2 regions of the Nonomuraea sp. NPDC052116 genome follow, and region 1 is predicted to be linked to the other one. Evidence: riboswitches for the same ligand, from Rfam matches in the RefSeq annotation. Region 1 holds a riboswitch; the other holds the start of a gene.

Region 1 (7,045 bases):
GCGCTGACGGGGAGGAGCGCGTCCAGGGCGGGAGCGGCCCCGGCCAGTGCCTGTGTCATGGTGACCGCGATCTGGGCGATGGTGGCGATGACGCCGACGAGCGTGCTGCGCGCGATGACGGTGATCCCGAAGCCGGTCAGCCCGGACAGGACCGCGAAGGCCACGAACCTCCCGTGGCCGAGGAACGCGGCGCCCGTCACGAGCAGGCCCGGGTTCCAGTCCTGGACGGCGGCGTACATGAAGGCGGTGCTGATCCCCGCGATCAGGACCGCCACGAGGAGCAGGTATGCGGCGGTCGCCACGGCCTTGGCCGCGATCAGCCGGCCTCGCCGCGGCATGGCCAGCACCGTCACCCCGAGCTGGTGCGAGCGGAACTCCTGCCCGGCGATCATCGCGGCGAGGACCGGTACGAGCAGGCCCATCTGCAGTGAGGACGCGGCGAGGAGACCGAGGATCGCCTCGGCCGCCGGTTGCGGCGTCCCGGTGAAGATCTCGATGACGCCGTTGGGGGTGATGCCCGCGACCGCCTCGGCGTTCAGCCGGACCGACTGGATCAGGACCAGCGCGTGAAGGCCGAGGACGACGCCCGTGGCGATCCACACGCGCGGCAGGGTGAGGATCTTGGTCAGCTCGGCCCGCACGGCGCTCACCACCCCGGCCTCGCGGGGTCGCCGGTCAGCGCGAAGAACGCCTCCTCCAGCGAGTGGTGCCCGGCGGTGACCTGGGCGAGCGAGCCGTGGGTGACGACGCGCCCGCGGTTGATGACGACCACGTCATCCGCGGTGCCGGACATTTCCGTCATCAGGTGGCTGGAGAGCAGCACGGTACGGCCGGCCGCCGCGTAGTCCCGCAGGAAGCGCCGGATCCAGCGGATGCCCTCGGGATCCAGCCCGTTCACCGGCTCGTCGAGCACCAGGATCTCGGGCTCGCCGAGCAGCGCCGCGGCCAGGCCGAGCCGCTGCCCCATCCCCAGCGAGTACGTCCTCACCCGCCGCCGCGCCGCCTCGTCCAGCCCCACGAGTTCGAGCACCTCCCGGACCCTGCGCCGCGGGATCCGGTTGGACTGCGCGATCCAGGTGAGGTGATCGACGCCGCGGCGCTCGGGCACCGGGCCGGCTCCGTCCAGGAGCGCCCCCACCGTGCGCAGGGGATGCCTCAGGTCGCGGTACCGCATCCCGTTGACCAACGCGGTGCCCGCGCTCGCCGCGTCCAGGCCCAGCAGGACGCGCAGCGTGCTGGACTTGCCGGCGCCGTTCGGGCCCAGGAAGCCGGTGACCCGGCCGGGACGCGCGGTGAAGCTGACCTCCTCCACGGCCGTCTTGGCCCCGTAACGCTTGCTGAGTTGTGAGATCTCGATCATCGCCTGCCTCGCCTCGGATGGACGTCGCCAGCCTGGGGCGGGAGGGCATCTGCTCGCGTCCCCCGAAAGGAGACACCTACCGGGGTTCGTACAGCAGTCCCGCCTCGTGGGCGAGCACGGCCAGGTGCGTGCGGTCGTTCACGCCGAGCTTGGCGAACATGCGCCGCAGATACGTGCGGACCGTCTCCACACTCAGGAACAGCTCGTCGGCGATCTGCTGGTTGGAGTGCCCGCGTGCGACGAGCCGCACGACCTGCACCTCGCGCTCGGACAGCACCTGCCCGGCGAACGCGTGCCGCCGCGCGGGCGGCTGAGGCGCGCAGCGGCGGATCAGGCGAGCGGTGACCTCCGGCGCCAGCATGGCGTGGCCGGCGTGGACCGTGCGGACGGCCTGGAGCACCTCCTGCGGGGACGCGTTCTTCAGCAGGAACCCCGACGCGCCGAGGGTCAGCGCCTCATAGACGTACTCGTCCAGGTCGAAGGTGGTCAGCATGATCACCCGGGTGGCCGCGTCCGGGAGGATGCGGCGCGCCGCCTCCAGGCCGTTCATGCCCGGCATCTGAACGTCGAGCAGCGCCACCGCGGGCTTGAGCGCGCCTACGAGCCGCGCGGCCGTCTCGCCGTCGCCCGCCTCCCCGGCGACCCGGAACCCCTCGGTCCGGTCGAACAACTTCCGGTACGCGGCCCGGAAGCGGTCGTCGTCATCCGCCAGGAAGACGCTGACGACCCCGCTCAAGACGCGCTCCGGACCGGCAGCCTGGCGCGCACCTCGAACCCGCCCTCCGGATGGTTTCCCCAGGTCACCGTGCCGCCCACCAGCCGCGCCCGCTCACGCATCCCCCGCAGCCCCGACCCGTCCCCGCCGCGCGCCGACCCGTTTTCGCCGCGCGCCGGCCCAGCCCCCGGGCCGTGGTCGCGGACCCGCACGACGATCTCCCCGCCGTCCTGCCGAAGGTGCACCGAGCAGGCCGCGCCCGCCGCGTACCGCACCACGTTGCTCAGCGACTCCTGGACGATCCGGTACGCCACCGCCCCGGCCACGTCGTCGACCAGGCCGTTCACCTCGATCCTCGCCTCGACGCCCACGCCCGCCGCGCGGGTCGCCGCCACGAGTCCGTCCAGCCGCGCGATCCCCGCGACACCTTCCGGCGCGCCGGGCTCGGACGCAGCCCCCGTACCAGGGCCTGCATCTCCTCCAGCGCCCTCCTCGCGTGCGACTCGACGCCGGCCAGCGTGTCGCGTAACTCCTGCTCGCTCGCGTCGGCCAGGCTCCGGGTCACCCCCGCCTCCGCGCTGATCACGCCGAGCGCGTGGCCGACGACGTCGTGCACGTCACGCGCCACCGCCAGTTGCACCCGGGCCCGCTCCGCCTCCCGGGCGGCCGCGAGTTGCCTGCCGACCGCCGTGCCGAGCAGCCAGGACACGCTCAACGCGGCCACGGCCAGCGTCAGCCGCTGCCCGGCGCCGCTCGCGTCCTCGCCCGGGACCGCCGCCACCGTCGCCAGCGCCGTGAGGAGGCCGGCGAGGACGAGGACGATCGTACGGGTGCGGTCGGCGCGCGCGACCGCGAGCGGATACAGGCACCAGGCCGCGGCCAGCATCGGGTCCTGGCACACCCCCAGGACACTCCCGGCGATGGTCGCGCCCGCGGCGAGCAGCGGTGACACGACCGGCAGTCGCCGCCGCAAGGCCATCACCGCGCCTGTGACGCAGGCCAGCACCAGCCCGGCCACCAACCGTGACCGGTCCGCGGAGGCGAACGTCGGCGGCAACCAGAACATCCCGACCACGATCGCCGCGGCCGGCCCATCCAGGAACCGCCTCATCCCCCGTACCTTACGCGGCGCTCGCGTCATTGACTCGAACGGGAGTAAGGGATACATTCCGGTAGATTTCACGATTGTCCAAGGGAAATCCGGTGAGATGCCGGTGCGGACGCGCCACTGTATCCGGGACGTAGATCCCGGGAGCCAGGTCGCTTGGACTTCCGTGACCTCGTTGGTCGGGACGCGTCATCCCTGAGGAGGCATGTATGAGTGGTCTGTCCACTCCTTCGGCAATCCCCTTCCCCCGTCTGCGGCTGTGGCTGCTCGCCGTTCCGGTGCTGCTGCTGGTCGCCTACCTGGTGCTGATGGACAACGGGGCCATCTCGCAAACCGGTGCCTACCTGCACGAACTCATGCACGACGGACGCCACCTGCTCGGCGTTCCCTGCCACTGAGGCGCGCGCATGGTACGCACCCTGCTGGTCAGGGGCCTGCTTCTGGGCCTGCTGGCCGGATTGATCGCGGGCGGCTTCGCCTTCGCCTTCGGGGAACCGGGGGTGGACAGCGCCATCGCGCTGGAGGAGGCCCATGCCGCCCAGGAAGCGCCCGGCCATGACCACGGCGAGGAGGCACTCGTCAGCAGGCCGGGACAGAAGGCCGGGCTCTTCCTGGCCACGGGCCTGTACGGGCTGGCCGTGGGAGGGATCTTCGCCCTCGTGTACGCGGGCCTGCGCGGACGGGTCGGCCCCCGGTCGGACGGCGGGCTGGCCCTCGCCGCCGCCGGGACGGCGTTCGTGGCGGTGATCCTTGTGCCGTTCGTGAAATATCCGGCCAACCCACCGGCCGTGGGCGACCCGGAGACGATCAACAGCCGCACCCTGCTCTACGTGGTCACGATCCTCGTCGGGCTGGCCGCGACGGCGATCGCGGTGGCCACCGCGCGCCGGGTCACCGCCGGGCCGTGGGCGCGGTGGGGCGCGGCGGTGGCGGCGTTCCTGATTCCGGTGGTCGCGGCGTGGACCCTGCTGCCGACCGTGGACGAGGTGCCCGACGGTTTCCCCGCCACGCTGTTGTGGCAGTTCAGGCTCGCGTCGCTGGGGACGCAGCTCGTCTTCTGGGCGGCCTTCGGCGTGCTGTTCGGGTGGGCCTGCGACCGGGCGGCCCGCCGCCCGGTGACCGCCGCGTCGCCGGGCTGAGCGGGGTGCTGCTCGTACGGCACGCGAGCACGCCGGGGATGCGGGCCGCCTGCTTCCCCGCGCCCGACGCGGACGCCGACGCGGCGAGCCTGGCCAGGGCCGCCGCCTTGACCCAGACGGTGGCCAGGGCGGCGGCCGGGGCGGTGGCGTGGGCGGCTCCCAGTGTTGCCGCCGGCCAGACCGTCGCCGCGCTCGGACTGGCGGCGCGGGTGGTCCCGGCGCTGGCGGAGGTGGATTGCGGCCGGTGGCAGGGCCAGCCGTACGAGCGGGTCGCGCGGGAGGAGCCGGACGCGCTGGCGAGCTGGCTGACCGACCCGCACGCGGCCCCGCACGGCGGTGAGAGCCTGGCCGCGCACGCCGGGCGGGTCGCCGCCTGGCTCGAGTCCGTACGCGCGGAGCCCGGCGTCGTCGCCGTCTGCGACGCGGGCGCCATCCGCGCGGCGCTCGGCTACGCGCTCGGGCTGGACCCGCTGAGCGCCGCCCGATTCGATCTCGCGCCGCTGTCCGTCACCGAGCTGACCGTCACGCGCGCCGGCTGGCGGGTCGCCCATGTCAACCGGAAGGTTCTGATTTGATCGTCACATATCCGTTCAGCGCGGTCGTCGGGCTCGACGACCTGAAGCTGGCGCTGGTCCTCAACGCGGTCTCCCCGCGGGCGGGCGGCGTGCTCGTACGCGGGGAGAAGGGCACCGCCAAGTCGACCATCGTGCGCGCGCTGGCCGCCCAGCTGCCCGCCGTGACCGTGGTGCCCGGATGCCGGTTCGCCTGCGACCCGGCCGCGCCCGACGCCGGATGCCCGGACGGGCCGCACGAACCCGGGGGCCAGGGGCTGGAGCGCCCGGCCGCGCTGGTGGAGCTGCCGGTCGGCGCCTCGGAGGACCGGCTGGTCGGCTCCCTGGACGTGGAGCGGGCGCTCACGGAAGGGGTGAAGGCGTTCGAGCCGGGCCTGCTGGCCGCCGCCCACCGCGGCGTCCTCTACGTGGACGAGGTGAACCTCCTCCACGACCACCTCGTCGACCTGCTGCTCGACGCGGCGGCCCTGGGCACGTGCTACGTGGAGCGCGAGTCGGTGTCGGTACGGCACGCCGCCAGGTTCCTGCTGGTCGGGACCATGAACCCGGAGGAGGGCGAGCTCCGGCCGCAGTTGCTGGACAGGTTCGGGCTGACCGTCGAGGTCAAGGCGTCCAGGAACCCGGAGGAGCGCGCCGAGGTGGTGCGCAGGCGGCTCGCCTTCGACGCGGACCCCGGCGCGTTCGCGGCCCGGTGGGCGGCCGAGGAAACGGCGCTGGCGAGCCGGATCGCGCAGGCCCGCGCCCGGGTGCCGGGTGTGCGGCTGCCCGACGCGCGGCTGCGGCAGATCGCGACCGTGTGCGCGGCGTTCGAGGTGGACGGCCTGCGGGCCGACCTGGTGACGGCGAGCACCGCCATCGCCCACGCCGCCTGGCAGGGCAGGGATGTGGTGACCACCGAGGACGTGCGTGCGGCGGCCCGGCTGTCGCTGCCGCACCGGCGGCGGCGCGATCCGTTCGACGCGCCAGGGCTGGACGAGGGCCTGCTGGACGAGCTGCTGGCGAGGACGTCGGGGGATGAGGAGGATCCGGACGATCCCGACGGCGGAGGTCCTGATATTTCCGGACCTGGCGGGCCGGAGGGCTCGCCGACGACGGCCGGAGACGGCACCCCGCCACCCGGCGGCTCGGAAGGCGGTCCTGAAGGCGGTCCTGAAGGCGGTCCTGGCGGTGGCGGGTCCGAGGGTGGCGGGCCCGGGCCGGATGGCGGGCACCGGCAGGACCGTGCGTTTGACGGCAGGTATCCAGCGGCCGACGACGCCGGGAGCAGGGAATCGCTGCCGGCCGTCGAGGGCACAGCGCCGTCGGCCGCCGACGATGGCGCGGTGCCGGAGCACAGCGGAGGGCCAGGGAAGGAAGCGGCCGGGCGGGTGGCCGGGGTGGCGGCGCCGTACCGGGTGCCGTTGCTGGAGGTGCCCGGGGTCGGCGAGGGCGCTGCGGGGCGGCGGTCGCGCTCGCGCACCCCGCACGGCCGGGCCACCGGCTCGCGCCGCCCCGCCGGACGCGTGCGCGACCTGCACGTGACGGCGACGGTCCTGGCCGCCGCCCCCCACCAGCTGCGGCGCGGGCGCCGCGGCCCCGGCCTGGTGCTGCGCGAGGACGACCTGCGCGAGGTGGTGCGCGAGGGCAGGGAGGGCAACCTCGTGCTGTTCGTGGTGGACGCGAGCGGCTCTATGGCGGCGCGCAAGCGGATGACCGCGGTCAAGACGGCGGTCCTCAGCCTGCTGCTCGACGCCTACCAGCGGCGCGACAAGGTCGGCCTGGTCACCTTCCGCGGCCGGGGCGCGGCGGTCGCGCTGCCGCCGACCTCGTCGGTGGAGGCGGGCGCGGCGCGGTTGCGTTCGCTGCCGACCGGCGGGCGCACCCCGCTGGCGGCCGGGCTGGCGCGGGCCGCCGAGGTGCTGCGTATCGAACGGCTGCGCGACCCCGCGCGGCGGCCGCTGCTGGTGCTGGTGACGGACGGGCGCGCCACGGCGGGCGGCGACGTGGACCGGGCGGCGGCGCTGCTGGAGGGCACGGCGGCGGTGGTCGTGGACTGCGAGAGCGGCCCCGTACGGCTGGGCCTGGCGGTCCGGCTGGCGGCCCGGTTGCGGGCCCGACTCGTCTCCCTCGACTTCCTGGCCGATCTCGGGTCGGTCGTGCGCGATCACAGGA
Region 2 (7,045 bases), on a different contig from region 1:
CTGACGGAATCACGTTCCAGCGCCCCTCGGCAGACGACACGAAAGATCACCTGTGCCGCTCCAGGGATTCGAACCCTGAACCTCCGCCTCCTGAAGACGGCGCCTCTGCCAGTTGGGCCAGAGCGGCTGGGCCCCGGGCTTGGCTGGCGTGGGCCGGCCCGGGGCGGGGGCCGGGTCCGGCCGGGGGGCGCCAATCCCGCCGGTCAGGCCGTGGCCCGCGGCCCTCTTCTTTCAGGGCCGCTGTCCGAGTGGCAGGATTCGAACCTGCGGTGCTCCTGCTCCCAAGGCAGGCGGGCTGACCAAACTGCCCCACACTCGGTCGTCAACAAATAAGCCGCCCCGGTGCACTCCGAGACGGCTTTCCGATAATCGGCTTGGTTATCCGGAAAGCCCTCGCCACAGTCGGGGGTAGCTCACTTCGCTGCCTTTCTTTCGTGCGGCTGGACAATGTCCACGGTAAAGGAATGATCGGCGGCGGTGCCACACATTTATTTCTGCGCGCGCGATTCCGGGGTCTCCACGCGGAAGTGGGGCAGGGACTCGGGGTAGTTGTCCCTGACATGGTTGACCAGGAACTCGCGTACGTCGCACTTGAGGTCCCACGAGGACGGCGAGTCCGCGGCGCTCATCAGGGCGCGCAGTTCCACCAGGCCGTTCGGCAGCACGTCGGTGACCTGGAGCGTCCAGTCCTTCTGGTCCCACAGCGGGTTGCCCTGCAGGAACTCGTACAGCGCCTCCCGGAGTTTGGGCACCGGCACCGACCAGTCCACGCGCAGGAACACGACGGCCAGGACGCGGCTGCCGTGCCGGGTCCAGTTCTCGAACGGGTTCTGGGTGAAGTACGACACCGGCAGGACCAGGCGGCGCTCGTCCCACAGGCGCACGACGACGTAGGTGAGCGTCAGCTCCTCGATCCGGCCCCATTCCTTCTCCACGACGACCACGTCGTCGAGCCGGAGCGCGTCGCTGAAGGCCAGCTGGAGGCCGGCGAGGGCGTTGCCGATGGTGGGCTGGGCGGCGATGCCGACGATGGCGCCGGCGATGCCCGCCGAGGCCAGGATGCCCGCGCCGAGCGCGCGGACCTGCGGGAACGAGAAGAGCATCGCGCCGATCGCGATCACGATGATGACCGCGGCGGCGATGCGGCGGACCAGCCCGATCTGCGTCATGATCCGCCGAGCCCGGCGGTTGCGCTCCCCTTCGACCAGTACCAGCCGGTCGAGTACGACGTCCGTCAGCGCGTACGTGGCCTGCACGATCAGCCAGGTGACGGCGGCGATGGTGGCCAGGCCGAGCACCCGGTTGACGGTCGCCGCGACGGCCTTCGCGTCCGCGCTCGCGCCGAACATCCCCGGCGCGAACGCCAGGTTGAAGGCCGCCACAACCGCCACGGTGAAGGCGGACCACGTGCAGTGCTCCACCAGGTGCCGGGGGAACGCCCATTTGCGTCCGGCCCTGTTCAGCACCCTCCGAACCAGCTCAACCAGGAGGATCGAGCCGATCACCGAGATTACGAGAATCGGCCAGCCTGCTGGAGACTGCACGCCTATGCCCCCAATGTCTAGAAAGACTCGTCAAAGGTCACATTGCCCTCAACTGCCACTTGATACGCAGAGACACGCCGTTCGAAGAAGTTGGCCAGCTCCTGCACGTCCTGCAGCTCCATGAACGCGAAGGGGTTGGCCGAGCCGTACCTCGTGGGCAGGCCCAGCCTGGCCAGCCGCTGGTCGGCGACATATTCCAGGTATTGGCGCATCTGTGCGACCCCCATGCCGGGCATGCCGTCCCCGCAGAGGTCCTCGGCGAAGGCCAGCTCGGCGGCCACGGCCTCCTCCACCATGAGGGTAACCTGTTTCCCCAGGTCGTCGTCGAAAAGGTCGGGTTCCTCGGCCCGCACGGTCTCCACCACGCTGAAGGCGAACTCCATGTGCATGGACTCGTCGCGGAAGACCCAGTTCGTCCCGGTGGCCAGGCCGCCGAGCAGGCCCCGGGAGCGGAACCAGTAGACGTACGCGAAGGCCCCGTAGAAGAACAGGCCCTCGATGCAGGCGGCGAAGCAGATGAGGTTGAGCAGGAAACGCCGGCGGTCGTCCCGCGTCTCCAGGCGCTGCAGCTCGTTGATCGAGTCGATCCACTTGAAGCAGAATTCCGCCTTGTCGCGGATCGAGGGGATGTGGTCGATCGCGGCGAAGGCCTTCACCCTTTCGGCGGGATCCGGCAGGTACGTGTCCAGCAGCGTCAGATAGAACTGGACGTGCACGGCCTCCTCGAACAGCTGCCTGCTGAGATAGAGGCGCGCTTCAGGGGCGTTGACGTGCTGGTAGAGATTGAGCACGAGGTTGTTGGCCACGATGGAGTCGCCGGTGGCGAAGAACGCGACCAGCCGGTTGATCAGGTGCCGCTCCTGCGGCGTCATCCTGGCCAGGTCGGCGAGGTCGGTGTGGAGATCCACCTCCTCGACGGTCCACGTGTTGCGGATGGCCGCACGGTAGCGTTCGTAGAAGTCCGGGTAGCGCATGGGCCGCAGCGTGAGGTCCATGCCTGGGTCGAGCAGCACAACAGTCTCCTTACTGGCAGGCTTCGCAGGTCTCGGGGTTCTCCAGGGAGCAGGCGATCGCCTCCGCGGCGGCCTCTGCGGGGGCCGCCTGGACGGTGGTCTGGGCGATGCGGGTGGCGGGCCGGGAGCGCAGGTAGTACGTGGTCTTCAGGCCCCGCTTCCAGGCGTAGGCGTACATCGACGAGAGCTTGCCGATGGTCGGGCTGGCCATGAAGAGGTTCAGGGACTGGGACTGGTCGATGTACGGCTGGCGCGCGGCGGCCAGGTCGATCAGCGCCTTCTGCGGCAGCTCCCAGGCGGTGCGGTAGAGCACCTTGAGGTCGTCGGGGATGCCGGGGACCGTCTGGACCGAGCCGTCGGCCCGCTTGATGTCGTCCCGCAGCTGCTGCGTCCACAGCCCGCGCGCCTGCAGATCGGCCACCAGATACCGGTTGACCTGCAAGAACTCGCCCGACAGCGTCTCGCGCTTGAACACGTTGGACACCTGCGGCTCGATGCACTCGTAGCAGCCGGCGATGGAGGCGATCGTGGCGGTGGGCGCGATGGCGATCATGAGCGAGTTGCGCAGGCCGGTGCGGGCGACCTTCTCCCGCACGGCGTCCCAGCGCGGCGTGCTCGTGACGTAGTGGTCCGGGTGCAGCACTCCCCCGGCCGCCCGCGTCTCCGCGTACGACGGGTGCCGGCCGCGCTCGGCCGCCAGGTCGGCCGAGGTGTCGTACGCGGCCAGCGCGATCTCCTCGGCGATCCTGGTGGACAGCTCCAGCGCCTCGGGCGAGTCGAACGGCAGCCGCAGCGTGAAGAACACGTCGGCCAGGCCCATGACGCCGAGCCCGATGGGCCGCCAGCGCCTGTTCGCCGCCTCGGCCTCGGGCGTCGGGTAGAAGCCCAGGTCGATGGTCCGGTCCAGGAAGCGCACGGCCGTGCGCACGGTGCCGCGCAGCCGGTCCCAGTCCAGGTCGCCGTCGAGCAGGCAGGCGGCCAGGTTGATCGAGCCGAGGTTGCAGACCGCGGTCTCGGCGTCGCTGGTGACCTCCAGGATCTCGGTGCACAGGTTCGACAGGTGGATGACGTTCCCGGGGCGGCCGGTCTGGTTGGAGGTGCGGTTGGCGGCGTCCTTGAAGGTCATCCAGCCGTTCCCGGTCTGGGCGAGCGTGCGCATCATCCGGCCGTACAGGGTCCTGGCCGGGATCTGCCGGACATGTCGCCCGGCGGCCTCGTACGCGCGGTACGCCCGCGTGAACGCGTCACCGTACAGGTCGGTGAGGTCGGGCACCTCCTTCGGGTCGAACAGCGACCAGACCTCGTCCGCCTCCACCCGGCGCATGAACTCGTCGGGCACCCAGTTCGCCAGGTTCAGGTTGTGGGTGCGGCGGGCGTCCTCGCCGGTGTTGTCGCGCAGCTCCAGGAACTCCTCGATGTCGGCGTGCCAGGTCTCCAGGTAGACGCAGGCCGCACCCTTGCGCCGCCCGCCCTGGTTGACGGCCGCGACGGACGAGTCGAGCGTGCGCAGCCACGGGACGATGCCGTTGGAGTGGCCGTTGGTGCCCCGGATCAGGGAGCCGCGCGAGCGCACCCGCGTCCAGGCGATGCCGATGCCTCCGGCGTACTTCGACAGCCGCGCCACCTGCCCGTACCGGTCGTAGATCGCCTCCAGCTCGTCGCGCGGCGAGTCGAGCAGGAAACACGACGACAGCTGCGGGCGGCGCGCGCCCGAGTTGAACAGGGTGGGCGAGCTGGGCAGGTACGACAGCGTGGACATGAGCGCGTAGAGCTCGGCGGCCTCCGCCACCGACTCCGACAGCCCGCAGGCCACGCGGAGGAAGAAGTGCTGCGGGCGCTCCAGCACCGCCCGCGTCTCGGGGTGGCGCAGCAGGTAGCGGTCGTAGACGGTGCGCAACCCGAAATACTCGAACCGGTCGTCCGCCTCCACGGAGACCAGCGCGTCCAGCTCGGCGGCGTGCGCGGCGACGAACTCCGCCAGCCCGTCCTGGATCAGCCCGGCCGCGTGGGTGGCGGCGATGGACTCGGAGAACGTCCGCACCCCGTGCGCGGCGGCCTCGTCGGCGATCTCCTCGGCCAGGAGCCGGGCGGCGACCCGGGAGTTGGCCGGGTCGGTGATGACCCGGGCGGCGGCCTCCTCGATGGCCAGACGGCGATCGACCTCGATGATCTGCGTCACGTGCTCTCTCCTCGCGAGCTCGTCCCCCGTGAGGGCGCGCGAGAGCACGGCGGCGCGGATCATCCCCCGGCCGTTTCGCTCCCCGGCCCTCCCGCGAGGCCATGGTCACTTCGTGCCGGGCGGGCGGCCCGGGCACACCGCTGGCAGGTCTTCGGGCTCGCGGGCGCGCGCATCGCTCCTACTGGCCGTCGCTTCCCAGATCGCTCCAGTGCACCTGACGGCGGTCGTTCCCGCTCACCGCTGCGGGGCAGCCCCGGAATCACACCGGGTTCCCTTTTGCTCCGCCTCCGGAGAGGCGAACCAGCGACGAGCAGGATCCTACATCTAGTGGCCGTTCCCGCAACTACCCCAGCATGTTGTGGCTTTGGTGGCACCGAGCAGACCGAGATCCCGCAGGACGGCGCGGGTGCGCTCGACCTCGGAGCCCAGCCACTGCTTGAAGTCGGCGCCGCTGAGCGGGATCGAGATCCAGCCCGCGGACCGGCAGGCCGCCTCCCAGTCGGCCGACCCGGTCACGTCCTCGCACATGCGGATGGCCGATTCGCGGCTCTCGTCCGGCATGCGCTCGGGCCCGAAGGCCGCCGCCCAATCCGTGAAGTCGACCCGTACGCCGGACTCCAGCAGCGTCGGCGCGTCGAGGCCGGGCACCTGCCTGGCCGAGGACACCGCGAGCGCCTTGACCTGGCCGGCCTTGATGCTCGCGCGCCAGTCGGCCAGCGGGCCCGCGGCCGCCGCGGCCTTGCCGGACAGCAGCGCGGTGACGGCCTCCTGGCTGCTGGGATAGCCGGTGTAGTCGAGCTGGCGGGTGTCGGCGCCGAGCCCCCTGGCGATCAGGCCGAACAGCAGGTGGTCGGGCTCGCCCTGGGGCCCGCCCGCCAGCTGCGTCTGGCCCGGACTGGCGAGCAGGTGGGCGCCGAACGCCTCGAAGTCCCCGAACGGCGAGTGGACGGGCACGACCACGACCTCGACCTCGCCGGCGAGCCTGGACAGGGGGGTCGCGGTGTCCAGGAGGGTCTGGGCGTTGTTCAGCTCGGCGGCGGCCAGCGCGGGCAGCCCGCTCACCATGATCCTCACGCCCGCGCCGCTCTCGTATCCGGCCGCCCGGGCCGCATCGGCGAACGCCTGCCCGACGCGCTCCCAGCGGCGCCCCTGAGGGCTGATCGAGTATCGGGCGCGCAGGCCGGCCGCGCTCCCGGCGAAGCGCTCCGTCCCGCAGCCGGCCGCGCACGCGGCCAGGCCCAGCCCCCATGCGAAGAACCGCCGACGGCGCATGTGCCTCTCCCCCGAGCATCGCGAGTCATCGCTCACTCTAAGTTATCGACACAATACGCAGAGATACACATATCTCTTATAGTGGCTTTTTGCCGACCCCGGCCATCAGGGACGACGGCAGCGACCAGTCCCCCACCAGCTTGGGCCGGTCGGGACGCCAGTCGACGGCCTGCACCAGGCCCGGCGGCTCCAGCGGGAAGTCGCCGAAGAAGGCGCGGATCTCGGCGGGCGTGCGGTCGGTGCCGCCGCTCGGATCGTCCGAGGAGGCGCCCCGGTAGCGCCGCCCGTCCTCCAGGCGGCCCATCGAGGTGGCGTGGGTGATCACCAGGTAGCTGCCCGGCGCCAGCCGCTCGCGCAGGGTCGCCAGAGCCTGCCGCGGCCGCGCCGAATCCGGCAGGAAGTGCAGGATCGACACGAGCAGCACCCCGACCGGCCGGCGCAGGTCCAGGAACCCGCCCGCCCCCGCCAGCACCGCGTCGGGATCCAGGAGGTCCGCCTCCACGAGCGCGGCCCTGCCCGAGTGTCCGAGCAGGGCCGTGGCGTGTGCGGCGACGACCGGATCGCGATCGACGTAGACGACCCGGGCCTCGGGCGCCACCTCGTGCGCGCTGCCCTGGGTCGGCAGCCCGCTGCCGAGGTCGAGGAACTGCCGTACCCCGGCGGCGGCCACGTAGCGCACGGCACGCTGGAGGAAGGCCCGGTTTGCGCGGGCCAGCGGGACCGCCTCCGGGATCAGCTCGGCGAGCTGCTCGATGGCCTGGCGGTCGACCGCGAAGTTGTCCTTCCCGCCGAGCATGTAATCGTACATGCGTGCGAGATTGGGCCTCTCAGCGTCGAACTGCCGCACGTATCGAATTTATGTCGTCCGCAGCAAGATAACGAGGTTTGAGGCCAAATTAGCCTGTTTATTCAACCGTGACGCTCTTGGCGAGATTGCGAGGCTTGTCCACATCCCGGCCGAGCGCCACCGCGGCATAGTACGCGAGCAGCTGAAGCGGGATCGTGAGCAGGATCGGGTCCAGCTCGATCTCGTTCTT

The links. Region 1 has a riboswitch for cobalamin ahead of AB0L65_RS50585 (CbtB-domain containing protein). Riboswitches for the same ligand answer to the same signal wherever they lie in the genome.
Region 2: another riboswitch for cobalamin. It lies ahead of AB0L65_RS00185 (ribonucleoside-diphosphate reductase subunit alpha); the one in region 1 lies ahead of AB0L65_RS50585 (CbtB-domain containing protein).

The regions. Positions count from the first base shown of each region.
Region 1 is NZ_JBFAWA010000040.1:31,887-38,931, reverse strand. Features, by position in the region: gene AB0L65_RS50610 (ABC transporter permease) at 1-650, opposite strand, end outside; gene AB0L65_RS50605 (ATP-binding cassette domain-containing protein) at 647-1,360, opposite strand; gene AB0L65_RS50600 (response regulator transcription factor) at 1,437-2,096, opposite strand; gene AB0L65_RS50595 (ATP-binding protein) at 2,093-2,470, opposite strand; gene AB0L65_RS50590 (histidine kinase dimerization/phosphoacceptor domain-containing protein) at 2,419-3,186, opposite strand; cobalamin riboswitch at 3,229-3,358, shown strand; gene AB0L65_RS50585 (CbtB-domain containing protein) at 3,393-3,581, shown strand; gene AB0L65_RS50580 (CbtA family protein) at 3,591-4,322, shown strand; gene AB0L65_RS50575 (histidine phosphatase family protein) at 4,268-4,897, shown strand; gene AB0L65_RS50570 (magnesium chelatase subunit D family protein) at 4,894-7,045, shown strand, end outside.
Region 2 is NZ_JBFAWA010000001.1:36,554-43,598, forward strand. Features, by position in the region: tRNA gene AB0L65_RS00165 (tRNA-Leu) at 54-127, opposite strand; tRNA gene AB0L65_RS00170 (tRNA-Pro) at 244-319, opposite strand; gene AB0L65_RS00175 (mechanosensitive ion channel domain-containing protein) at 489-1,505, opposite strand; gene AB0L65_RS00180 (ribonucleotide-diphosphate reductase subunit beta) at 1,562-2,557, opposite strand; gene AB0L65_RS00185 (ribonucleoside-diphosphate reductase subunit alpha) at 2,568-4,736, opposite strand; cobalamin riboswitch at 4,861-5,056, opposite strand; gene AB0L65_RS00190 (tripartite tricarboxylate transporter substrate-binding protein) at 5,061-6,008, opposite strand; gene AB0L65_RS00195 (SAM-dependent methyltransferase) at 6,085-6,855, opposite strand; gene glmS (glutamine--fructose-6-phosphate transaminase (isomerizing)) at 6,914-7,045, opposite strand, start outside.